DNA from 4 places in the Rhodopseudomonas sp. BR0G17 genome. Region 1 is predicted to be linked to each of the others. Evidence: riboswitches for the same ligand, from Rfam matches in the RefSeq annotation. Region 1 holds a riboswitch; each other region holds the start of a gene.

Region 1 (2,943 bases):
TCAGCGCCGGGTTGCCGATCGTCGCGTAGGCCGGGTTGTTGACATAGAGCTGGGTCAGCGTCGGCGCCTTGAAGCCGGTGCCGTAGGTCGCCTTCAGCCGGGTCTCGAGGGTCGGCACGATGAACACCGGGGCGACCCGCCAAGTCGAATGTCCGCCGAAGCTGTCGTTGTCGTCGTAGCGCACGTTGGAGACCAGGAAGAAGTTCTTGGTGAACTCCGACTGCAGTTCGACGAAGCCCGCGGTGTTGCCGGTGCGGGCGCGCAGCGTCTTCTGCTGGTAGTTGCCGGCGAAATCATAGTCACCGACCGAATTGGTCCGGATCGTCTCGTCCTGGCGTTCGGTGCCGACCACCAGTTTCTGCCCGTAGCCGACGTCGAGCACGCCCTTCCAGTCGAACTTGGTGCGTTCACCGGTGTATGAACTTGGCGGCGAGATGCCGGTGGCGAAGGTGAAGATGTTGGTGGTGAAGTCCGGATTCGGATTGAACGTCCGATTCCATTCGTTGCTGTAGCTGACGCCGAACGTGCTGGTGAAATTGCCGAGCGGCGACCACACCGCTTCGCCGCGGGTCATGAAATCGCGGCTTGCGGTCGTGCTCTGCAGCGTCTCAGGGAACGAGTTCGGATAGCGCGAAAAGTCGTCGCCGGTGAAGCCCTTGTGGGCGTCCGTGTAGCGCGCGACGTAGTTGAAGGCGAGTTCGTCGCTGGCACGGACACCGAGCCGGGTCGAATAGGTCAGGTTGTCGTAGTTGTCGTTGTTGCGCTGCTGGCCCGGCGCCAGCAGATCGAGCGGCGTCACCGGCAGGCTGGTCGTGCGGTAATGCGCGACGTTGAAGGCGTAGTCGAAATTGTCCTGCGAGCCTGCGGCGCGCGCGGTCTGGTTGAAGGTGCCGAACGAGCCGCCTTCGATCGAGCCGGTCAGCTTGGCCGGGCCGCTTCCGCGCTTGGTGACGACGGAGATCACGCCGCCGATCGCGTCCGAGCCGTACAGGCCGCTCTGCGGGCCGCGCAGCACTTCGATCCGTTCGATGTCGGAGGTCAGCAGATTGGCGAAATCATAAGCGCCGTTCGGCTTGCTCGGATCGCCGGCATCGATGCCGTCGATCAGCACCTTGACGTGGTTGGAGTTGGTGCCGCGCATGAAGATCGAGGTCGAGCCTCCGGGGCCGCCGGTGCGCACCACATTGAGGCCGGGGACCATGCTGAGCGCGTCGGCGGCGGTGCGCTGCTGATAGCGGGCGAGATCGTCCGCGGTGATCACGGTCACCGAGCTCGCCACCTGCTCGCGCGGCGTTTCGGTGGCGGTGGCGCTGACCACGATCTCGGGCAGCACGTCCTGCGCGGCGGCAGGCGTGGTGAGCGAGAGCGCGGGCACCAGAATGGTGGAGGCAAGAAGCGCGCGTGAAAGTGCGGAGCAAGGCCGCGGCGCGGCGGGTCGGGATTGCATAAGGTTCAACCTCGGCTGACGTCTGTGGCACGTCACAGCGAACGAGGTCTCACCGAGCTTTGCGAAAGCGGTGAAGACAATGCCTGCAATTCCCGGCCGGCAACTTCGCGTGTGACCACGAATGACGGCAGGTCTCCTGGCTCGCAGTTGATCTTCCGTCGCCTTCCCAGGACCGAGGTTCCCAGTGGCATCCGACGAAAGACGATCCGCTTACAGTTGCGGGAACAGCTACGGCCTAGAACGCGAAAGTGTCTGCGTCCGCACCGTATTCCCTTTTCATCCCTCTCGGGAACCGTCAGCGCCATTAGAAGTCGCGGAATTGGCGAGTCAATTCGCCCATGGCGGCGAACAGGTGCAATCGTGGTCGGATTGTGACGAGCTGTGACTTGCGTGTAACAGCCGGGTCTGTACACCTCGCACGATAGTGGATGTGGCAGGTGGTGATGGCGGAGTTCGTGGTGGAGTTCGGCAAGGACGGGCGGCGGGTCGAACCCGACGGCCGGCTCGACGCCGCCGCGTTTCATCGCAACGATGCGCCGATCCGCGCCGTGCTGGCCCGGCTGCTCGCCGGGCGGCAGGGCGACGTGCTCGAAGCCGGCAGTGGCACCGGCCAGCACATCGCAGCGCTGGCGCGCGAGCATCTGGATATCGTGTGGTGGCCGAGCGACGTCAACGACCAGCACCTCAAGAGCATTGCCGCCTGGCGCGCCCACGCGGCGCTGCCCAATCTAAGGCCGCCGCAACGGATCGACCTGGCCGATCCCGCCTGGTCGGTGGCGCCGGCCGACGGGGCGGAGCCCGGGCCATTGCTGGCGATGTTCTGTGCCAACGTCGTCCACATCGCGCCGTGGCGCGTCGCCGAAGGGCTGCTGGCCGGCGCCGGACGTCTGCTACGCCAGGACGGCATGCTGGTGCTGTATGGACCGTTCAAGCAGGACGGCAAGCACACCGCGCTCAGCAATGCGGTGTTCGACACCAGCCTGCGCGACGCCAATCCGGAATGGGGTGTCCGCGATGTTGCGGATCTGGAAAAGCTCGCGGCCGGCGCCGGTCTGGCGCTGAGCGAGATCGTCGAGATGCCGGCCAACAACCTGATCCTGGTGTTTGTACGGGCAAAACCGGCGGAGGCCCATGCGGCCGCCGGTGGCCCGGCGGGTTGATCACGCCCGGCCCGGCCCTATGATGCGCGCGCAATCGCCGGCCGTCGTCGGCCGGTGCGAGGAGAATCCCTGCCGATGGTCGATGCGACGGCCAACGACATCGTCGAAGACGATGCCCGTGCCCGTTCCAACGTGGTGCGGCTGGTCGCGGCGCAGGCGCTGACCGGCGCCAACGCCGCGGTGATCTTCGCGACCGGCTCGATCATCGGCGCGCAGCTCGCGCCGGAGATGTCGCTCGCGACCGTTCCGCTGTCGATGTACGTGCTGGGCCTTGCCGCCGGCACGCTGCCGACCGGTTGGATCGCGCGGGTTTACGGTCGCCGCGTCTCGTTCATG
Region 2 (2,943 bases), on a different contig from region 1:
GGTCGGATCGCCGATTGCACAGCCCCCGGCTGCGATCAGCAGATCGAGCAAGCGACCGTCCGAATATGGCGTGCCGCGGACCATCCAGCCGTCGGCGGCGCTGCCGAAATTTTCGCGCAACCAGGCGGGGTCGGCCCCCGGGCCACCGGCACAGACGACGACGCTGCGCGTGCTGATTGCGCGATCGGTCGCTGCGCTTCGCACACTGATCGTCCAGCCATCGTCGTCGTTGCGCAGAAGCGACCTGACTTCGCTGTCGTAACTGATGACGATGCCGAGCCGCTTAGCCGCAGTGTACAGCGCGTTGATCATCGCTTTGCCGCCGCCGAGCGGAAACGCGGTGCGGCGGGAGTACGGCATCACCCCGGTGCCGGGCGACTGCAGGTGCACGCCGTGGTCGATCAGCCAACCGGCGATGCTGCGCGCGCGTTCGATCAGCAGCTCCGTCAGCACTTGGTCGGTGCCGTCGCCCGTGACGCTGCGTAGCTCGGCGCGCAGTTCATGCGCTGTGTAGCGATCAGGGACATAGGCCAGTGGCGTCTCGTGCGTCAGCCGGAAATTGCGGCCGTGGCGCGCGTTGCCGCCGCGTAGGGGCCGCGGTGCCGCTTCGAGCAGGCGGACCGAAGCGCCGCTGCGGCGCGCGGCAATCGCAGCGCAAAGACCGGCGATTCCGCCGCCTATCACCGTCACATCCCACAGCAAGATGCGGTCAATCCGGTCGAGATGATGCGCCAGGGCCGCTCGAGAGCGGCCAAGAAAAGCGCGGCTTGGTGGACCTTCGTCTTAGAGGGCGGCTCCGGGTTGTTGTCAATCTTGCGCCCGTGGCGTCGCCGTGCTGTGGTGCCGCTCGCTTCGGTGCCCTTCGTTCGAAGGGTGAAACGGGAATGCGGTGCGGCGAGCAATCGCCAAGTCCGCGGCTGCCCCCGCAACTGTAAGCGGACCGCTTCCGGTCACACCGCCACTGAGAACGGCATCCTCAAGCCGCTCGGGAAGGCGACCGGGACAATGTCCGCGAGCCAGGAGACCGGCCGAAGTCCGAAAACCATGCCATTCGACGGTGGGTCGAAGAAGGACACAGACATGCTGCACCGACCGCCGACCTGACGCGCGCCTCTGCTTTCCGCGGAGAAATCCCGTCGTCGCCCGAACGAACCAGCGCGCACAGCTTTGCTGTCGCCGCCACGATGGTCGTTCGACTGTCTTCACTGCCCGCTGTCGTGGCGGCAGCATTCCTTTTGCCGAGCCTCCCGAATGCACGCGCCCCTGCTTGATCCACGTATCCTTTCCGTTTCGCCGGTCGATCCCGCCCATGAGTCCGAGCTGCGGGCTCGGCTCGACGGCAAGGCGAAGCCGCCGGGCTCGCTCGGCCGGCTCGAAGAACTCGCCGTGCAGCTCGGGCTGATCTGGCATCCGGCGCCGCCGCGGGCTGAGCGTGCGACGGTGTTCATCTTTGCCGGCGATCACGGCCTCGCCGCCGATCGGGTGTCGCCGTATCCGGCGAGCGTGACACGCTCGATGGTCGAGGCGTATCTGGCAGATTGCGCCGGCGTGAACGTTCTGGCGAAAGCGGCAGCGACCGAGGTGCGGATCGTCGACGGTGGCATCGATGCCGACATGCCGCCACATCCCAAGCTGATCGATCGCAAGATCCGGCGCGGCACCCGCAATGCACGCCACGAACCAGCGATGACTCACCAGGAGGCGGCGCGTGCGATCACGGCGGCGGCCGATCTGGTGCGTGAGGATATTGTGGGCGGTCTCGACATCGTTGCGATCGGCGAGATGGGAATAGGCAACACGACGTCTGCTGCGCTGATCACCCACGCGCTGACTGGGGCTGCAATCATCGATTGCGTCGGCCGCGGCGCCGGGATGGATGATGCCGGCGTCGCACACAAACGCGCCATCGTCGAGCAGGCGGCGGCGCGGGCGCAGCCGACGGCGCCGCTCGACGTGCTCGCTGAGTTCGGCGGATTCGATATCGCGATGATGGCCGGCGCGGTGCTGGGCGCTGCGGCTTCGCGGCGGCCGGTGGTGATCGATGGCTTCATTGCCAGCGCCGCTGCGCTGCTGGCGGTGCGGCTGCAGCCCGCGGCGCGCGATTACTGCGTGTTCTCTCATCGCTCGGCCGAGCGCGGCCACCGTGTGCTGCTCGAAACGATGCAGGCGACGCCCTATCTTGATCTCGGCTTGCGGCTCGGTGAGGGCACCGGTGCGCTGATGACCGTTCCGCTGCTGCGCGCCGCTGCCGGCATCCTCAACGATCTCGCCGCGCTGTCGGACGTGCTGGCGGGCCGGTTCGGATCGCGCGCGTGAGCCGGCAGATCCAATCCCTGCTCAACGCCGTGCAGTTCATGACGCTGGTGCCGACGCCGCGCACCGCGCTGTTCGACGACGACTGGTTGCTGAGCGCATCGAAGTACTTTCCGTTGGTCGGCGCCGGGATCGGTCTTGTGTGCGGTGGCGTGCTGCTCGCAGGCTCGCTGATCTGGTCCGGCGTGGTGCCGGCGATGATGGCCGTCGCCGCTGGCGCGGCGCTCACCGGCGCGCTGCACGAAGACGGCATCGCCGACACAGCGGACGGCCTGTTTGGCGGCCGCACCCGCGAGCAGCGACTGGCGCTGATTAAGGACAGCCGCCTTGGCCTCTATGGCGCGGTGGCGCTGGTCCTAAGTTTTGCGATCCGCGTTGCAGCGCTGGCGAGCCTGCCGCCGTGGCTCGGCGTTGCTACTCTGGTGGCCGGCTATAGTCTGGGGCGGACGGGCATCGTCGCGGCGATGTCGGCGCTGCCTTATGCCGGCGACGCAGCCACCGGCAAGCTGAGCTATCCGACGCGCGCGATCAGTTCGGCAGGCTGGTTCGGACTTGCTGCGTTCAGCGTGCTCGGGGCGCTGTGGCTGGTCATGCTCAATCCGCCGGCGGCGATCGTGGGGCTTCTGGTCG
Region 3 (2,943 bases), on a different contig from region 1:
CAGCGTCCACTCGGCGCGGCCGCCGGCAAGCTGCTGCTTGATGCCGACCTCCACCTGCTTGCCGGTCGAGAGCGAGAAGTCGCGGTTCACGCCCGTCATCGTGATCAGGTTGGTGACCGGATCGACCGCGGTCGAATACTGGCCGTAGATCGAGAGGTTCTCGATCGGATTGTACACCGCCCCGACCCGCCAGCTTGGCGCCGAGTAGGTCTTCTCGAAGCTGTTCGAAGGCGAGAGGAAATCGGTGCGCTGCACCGTCGGATTGTCAGAGCGGATGCCGCCGATCAACGAAAGCTGGTCGGTCAGGCTGAGCCGGTTCTCGGCGAACACGCCATACTGTGTCGTCAGCGTATGGAAGCTCGGCCGTGTCGGGCTCACCGGCAGGAAAGTGCCTGGATCGAAATTGTACGTGGGCACCGAGGATGTGCCGGCGTAAGGCGAGTTGTTGGTGTGGGTGAAGGCGATGCGGTTGACGTCGAAACCGGCGACGAATTCGTTGGCGAGGCCGAAGACATGGCCCTTGAAGGTGGTGTCGAAGCGGTTGCCGATCTGCTCCTGGTCGTGAAAAATCTCGATATAGGAGCTGCGGTTGATATTTCCGGTGGTCGGGCTGAACGCGTAGCTCTCGACGTCCTTCCAGTGCCGGTGCGTGCTGAGATAGTAGGTGACGTTCTTCACCGAGACGCCTTCGGCAACGTCCCACTCGGTCTTGAGCTGGGTCCAGTTGTCGCGATAGCGGATCGAGGCATCGCCGACATTGTAGTTTTGGAAGCGCAGCGACTCGTCGAGCCGGCCGTTCACCAGAGGCGTGCCGAAATAGCGCGACGGGCTGCGGTCGGCGTAGTCTTCGCTCAGCGTAAAGGCGAGATTGTCGGCGGCCTGTACCCGGACCGAACCGGACACCGCGACGTTCGATGTCTTGTCACGGTCGACCCAGCCGTCCGACATGTTGCCGATCGCCGCCAGCCGATAGCTGACATTGGGATTGATCGGGCCGCCGGAGTCGACCGCGAGGCGCCGGGTCAGGTTGGTGTCGAGCGAGATCTCGGCTTCGTTGCGTTGCACGTCGAGCGGCTTCTTGGAGATCACGTTGATGGCGCCGCCGATCGCGCCTTCGCCATACATCACCGAGGCCGGGCCGCGCAGCACTTCGATGGTCTGCGCCGTCCAGGTGTCGAACGGGAACGTCATGGTGCCGGAGCCGACATACAGCCGGGTGCCGTCGTAGAGCGACATCACCGTGCCGTTGCCGGTGAAGCCGCGCGTGGTGAAGGCGAGGCCGCCATTTCCCGGACGCGGGCTCGCAGTGAACCCGGTGGCGTTCTGCGTCACCGCGTCGATGACGTTGTGCTGGCCGCGCTCGGCGATGGTCTCGGCGCGAATCACTTCCACGCTGGCCGGTGTTTGCAGCGGCGTCAGGCCGAGCCGACTGCCGGTCGAGGAGGGGGTGCCGAGGTTGAAAGTAGGGGCGGTCGACGTGGTGGTCGTCGGCTGAGTGGGCGCGGGCGCGGGCGTCGCGACAGGACGCGCGGCGGCACGGCGCTGGCGCGACGATCCGGCATTTGCCGTCGCGCGCGGCTTGGCGGCACGTGCGGTCTGGCCCTCGACCACGATCGGGTCGAGACCGCGCGGATTGGCCGAGGCGGTTTGCGCCAGGCCGTCGACCGGCCAGAGCAGAGGGACGAGGGCGACAGAGGACAGCAGGCGACGATTGCGCCCGAGAGGCAGAACGGCGGGAGTCATTTTCTTGGCTCGCGGCTAACGTGGCACGTCACCGCGAAACAGGTCTGCCGCAGCCTTCTTGTGGGCTACGGTTCGACTCGCACCAGGACACCCCGCCCGATGTGCTCGCGTGTGACCACGACTGACGGCAGGTCTCCTGGCTCGCGGGTCGTTGCCGTTCACCGCCTTCCCAGGACGAAAGCCCAGTGGCGTGTGGCGAATGGCTCGCCGCTTACAGTTGCGGGGGCAGCCGCGGAATAGAGTCCGAAGACCCGCACCGCGTTCCCTATTGATCCCTTTCGGGAACCGTCGCTGGTCACGGTATTGGACATACGGCAGCGGTGTCAACGAACCGAGCGGGAAAAATCCAATCAGTCCAAGGGACAACGGCTGCACTATGAAATTACCAATCGCAGTGACGATGTACGTAATGTTATAACATTACATCATTAGGTCAAGCAGTCTGAGGAACAAAGCCGGAGGCGCTCCGGGGCACGCTCCGGCGGCCACCGCGCCGAAGCTGGTCTGTCCATCCGCAACCGTCATTGTTATTTCGCGATTTCTGCGTATATTGCGTCGCAACGCGTGCTGGTGCCCGGTCCTATTCGGCCGGGCCTGTTTTTTGCGATTTCAGATTGCGATTGCCCGGCGCGTTTCAGACATAGGCTGGCTTCGGCGCGCCCTTCGGCGCATCCCGCGGTGTGCCTATGATCTCGCTGATCAGGCAACGCCCGCAGGACCGACAGAAGAGCCATGACCCTCCGTAACATCGCCATTATCGCCCACGTCGACCACGGCAAGACTACTCTTGTCGACAAACTGCTGCAGCAGTCCGGCACCTATCGCGACAACCAGCGCCAGGTCGAACGGGCGATGGACTCCAACGATCTCGAACGCGAGCGTGGCATCACCATTCTGGCGAAGTGTACTTCGGTGGTCTGGGGCGACACCCACATCAACATCGTCGACACGCCCGGCCACGCCGACTTCGGCGGCGAAGTCGAGCGTATCCTGTCGATGGTCGACGGCGTGATCGTGCTGGTCGACGCTGCCGAGGGCCCGATGCCGCAGACCAAGTTCGTGGTCGGCAAGGCGCTGAAGCTCGGCCTCAAGCCGATCGTCGCGATCAACAAGGTCGACCGCTCCGACGCCCGCGTCACCGAAGTGGTCAACGAGGTGTTCGACCTGTTCGCCGCGCTCGACGCCACCGACGAGCAGCTC
Region 4 (2,943 bases), on a different contig from region 1:
CGAGCGCGCTCGGCAGCAGCACGCGGGCGGGATCGTGGCCGATCAGGGGGCGCACCAGATGAGGCGCGACCAGGCCGATAAAGCCGATCGTGCCCGACACCGAGACGGCGCCGCCGACGCCGAGCGCGGTGCCGGCGATTACGATCAGTCGCAGCCGGCCGACGTCGATGCCAAGACTCTGCGCGGTCTCTTCGCCGAGGCTGAGGGCGCGGAACGCGGCGCGCTGGCTGAACAGCAGTACGCCGCCGGCGACGATGAACGGCAGCGCCAAGACGACATGGCGGAAGCTGCGGTCTTCCAGCGAGCCGAGCAGCCAGAATGCGATTTCCAGGCTGGCGAATGGATTGGCCGACAGGTTCATTACCAGCGCGGTGGCGGCGCCGGCGAGCGCGGAGATCGCCAGCCCAGCGAGGATCAGCAGCAACAGGCTGGCGTTGCGCCCGGCGATTGCCAGCAGCACGAACACCGACACGAACGCCATCGTAATCGCCGCCACCGGCAGTGCGAAGGAGCGGACGTCGGCGAGCCCGAGCGAGATGATCAGCACCGCGCCGAACGCGGCCGATTGCGGTGCGCCGAACAGCGACGGCGACGCCAGCGGGTTACGGAGCAGGCCCTGCAGCGCCGCGCCGGACAGGCCCAGAATGCCGCCGATCGCCAGCGCCAGGATGGTGCGCGGCAGCCGGATCTCCTGCACGATGATCTGCTGCACCTCGCCGCCGAGCCCGACCAGGGCCTGTACCACGGTCAGCGGCGACAGCTTGACCGGTCCCACCGCGAGCGATCCGATCGCCAGCAGGGCCACGAGCACCGCGAGCGCCGCGGTGACCACCGCCGCGCGCGAATTCGGTCCGGAACGTCGGGTCATACCGCGCTCATTTCTGCACGGCCGGGGCGGCCTGGTCGAGCCGGTGATAGCCGTTGAGGCGATAGATGATGGTGGACACGATCCAGCTCGCCACGAACAGCGCCACTATGCCGTAGCCGAGCGCGCCGAAATTGGAGTTGAGCTCTTCGATCCACTCCCAGAACGCGCCTTCGAGATGAAAGCGCCCGGCGAGCAGCCCGAGCGTCTCGATGCCGCCGATCAGCAGCGCCACCAGCACCGACACGGTGGTGATGGTCATGTTGTAGTACAGCTTGCGGATCGGGTTGCGATACGCCCAGCCATAGGCGCCGAGCATCAGCACGCCGTCGAGGGTGTCGACCAGGGTCATGCCGGCGGCGAACAGCGCCGGGAACACCAGGATCGACCAGTGTGAAATGTTGCCGGAAGCGTTGGCGGCCAATCCGAACAGGCTGATCTCGCTGGCGGTCTCGAAGCCGAGCGCGAACAACAGCCCGATCGGAAACAGCTGCCAGCTCTTGGAGACGAAGCGGAACAGCGGCCGGAACAGCCGCGCCAGCCAGCCGCGCTGCTGCAGCAGTTCGTTGATGTCGTCGTCGTGCACGATCTCGCCGGCCTTGGCCTTCTTGAACGCGCGATACACGCCGCTCAGCACCGACAGATTGGCGATGGCGATCGCGAACAGAAACAGCGCCGACGCCGAGGTGCCGATCACCCCGCCGATTTCGCGATAGCCCGAGAACCGCTCGGTCAGCGAATTGGCCGCGATCGCGATTGCCAGCGACGCCACCAGCACCACGGTGGAATGGCCGAGCGCGAAGAACAGCCCGACCGCGACCGGCCGCTTGCCCTCCTGCATCAGCTTGCGGGTGACGTTGTCGATCGCCGCGATATGGTCGGCATCGAGCGCGTGGCGGAGACCGAGGCTATAGGCCAGCACCGCGGTGCCGATCAGCACCGGCTCGCCCGCGAAGGCGGTCAGCGCCCAGGCCCAGGCGGCGAGATTGGCGAGCACCAGCCCGCCGAGCACGGCGATCAGGCGGAGGCGGAATCCATCGGAAGAAGCGGGCAGAACGAGATCGGTCATGGCGGTCTCCGGCCGGTGAGCAGCATCCTGTCACCTGTGCGGCGGACCGCTCCAGCCGCGCGCGCCGCACGGTGGAAGATGACGTGCTCAGGCCGGTCTCCTGGCTCACGGGTCGTCGCGATCCTTCGCCTTCCCGGGCAAGTGCCGCCCAGTGGCTGATTGAAGGATCGCTCGCCGCTCACAGTTGCGGGCGCAGCGCCGGATTTGGGTTTGCGGCCATAAGCTTGGCCCGCACCGGCTTCCCTGTGCCGGACGATTCCCGGCACACCTGAACGGGCGCGATCAAATGGAAGCGGGCCTGCTTTGTCAATCGCCGCCTTGGTCGGGCGGCCGACGGTTCAGGCGGGCGTGCTGAGCTTCAGCCCGATCATGCCGGCCACGATCATCGACAGGCACAGCACCCGCACGCCGCTGGCCGGCTCACCGTAGAGCGTCATCCCGACCACGATGCTGCCGGCGGCGCCGATTCCGGTCCAGACTGCATAGGCGGTGCCGAACGGCAGCGATTTCAGCGCGATGCTCATCAGGCCGAAGCTGGCCAGGATCGCGGCCAAGGTCACGACCGCGGGCCAGAACCGGGTGAAGCCCTCAGAATGCTTCAGGCCCAGCGCCCAGACGATCTCCATCAGGCCCGCGGCAAACAGCGCGAGCCAACCGGTCATGGCTTGTTGCGCGGCGGCAGCGTCAGCACGGCGCGCTGCGCATAGCCGCGATATGGCCGCTCGAACCGCAGCCCGGCGCCGGTACGGGCCGCGACCTGCATCAGCACGGCTTCCAGGCTGTCGCGCGGGGTGACGTCGAACAGCGTCAGCCAGCGCCGCAGCAGGTTGCGCGCCACCGAAGGCAGGCCGCGCTGGTCGCCGAAATCGACGATGTGCAGCTTGCCGCCGGGCTTCAGATTGGCGACGGCGCGATCGATCACCGCGGTCCAGTCCGGGATCATCGACAGGCTGTAGGAGATCATGACGTGGTCGAAGCTGACCGCCTGGCCGAACACCGCCTGCGCGGT

The links. A riboswitch is a leader RNA that binds a small molecule or an ion and turns the genes downstream of it on or off. The one in region 1 is predicted to bind cobalamin.
Region 2: another riboswitch for cobalamin. It lies ahead of cobT (nicotinate-nucleotide--dimethylbenzimidazole phosphoribosyltransferase); the one in region 1 lies ahead of DY467_RS19245 (TonB-dependent receptor plug domain-containing protein).
Region 3: another riboswitch for cobalamin. It lies ahead of DY467_RS15045 (TonB-dependent receptor); the one in region 1 lies ahead of DY467_RS19245 (TonB-dependent receptor plug domain-containing protein).
Region 4: another riboswitch for cobalamin. It lies ahead of DY467_RS02970 (HoxN/HupN/NixA family nickel/cobalt transporter); the one in region 1 lies ahead of DY467_RS19245 (TonB-dependent receptor plug domain-containing protein).

What each region holds. Positions count from the first base shown of each region.
Region 1 covers NZ_QUML01000028.1:34,239-37,181, reverse strand. Annotated here, with positions in the region: gene DY467_RS19245 (TonB-dependent receptor plug domain-containing protein) at 1-1,375, opposite strand, end outside; cobalamin riboswitch at 1,557-1,759, opposite strand; gene DY467_RS19240 (DUF938 domain-containing protein) at 1,891-2,607, shown strand; gene DY467_RS19235 (MFS transporter) at 2,683-2,943, shown strand, end outside.
Region 2 covers NZ_QUML01000012.1:139,093-142,035, reverse strand. Annotated here, with positions in the region: gene tcuA (FAD-dependent tricarballylate dehydrogenase TcuA) at 1-690, opposite strand, end outside; cobalamin riboswitch at 837-1,047, shown strand; gene cobT (nicotinate-nucleotide--dimethylbenzimidazole phosphoribosyltransferase) at 1,252-2,316, shown strand; gene DY467_RS12045 (adenosylcobinamide-GDP ribazoletransferase) at 2,313-2,943, shown strand, end outside.
Region 3 covers NZ_QUML01000018.1:15,052-17,994, forward strand. Annotated here, with positions in the region: gene DY467_RS15045 (TonB-dependent receptor) at 1-1,743, opposite strand, end outside; cobalamin riboswitch at 1,853-2,048, opposite strand; gene typA (translational GTPase TypA) at 2,476-2,943, shown strand, end outside.
Region 4 covers NZ_QUML01000002.1:195,657-198,599, reverse strand. Annotated here, with positions in the region: gene DY467_RS02975 (FecCD family ABC transporter permease) at 1-868, opposite strand, end outside; gene DY467_RS02970 (HoxN/HupN/NixA family nickel/cobalt transporter) at 876-1,934, opposite strand; cobalamin riboswitch at 2,008-2,221, opposite strand; gene DY467_RS02965 (DMT family transporter) at 2,273-2,596, opposite strand; gene DY467_RS02960 (class I SAM-dependent methyltransferase) at 2,593-2,943, opposite strand, start outside.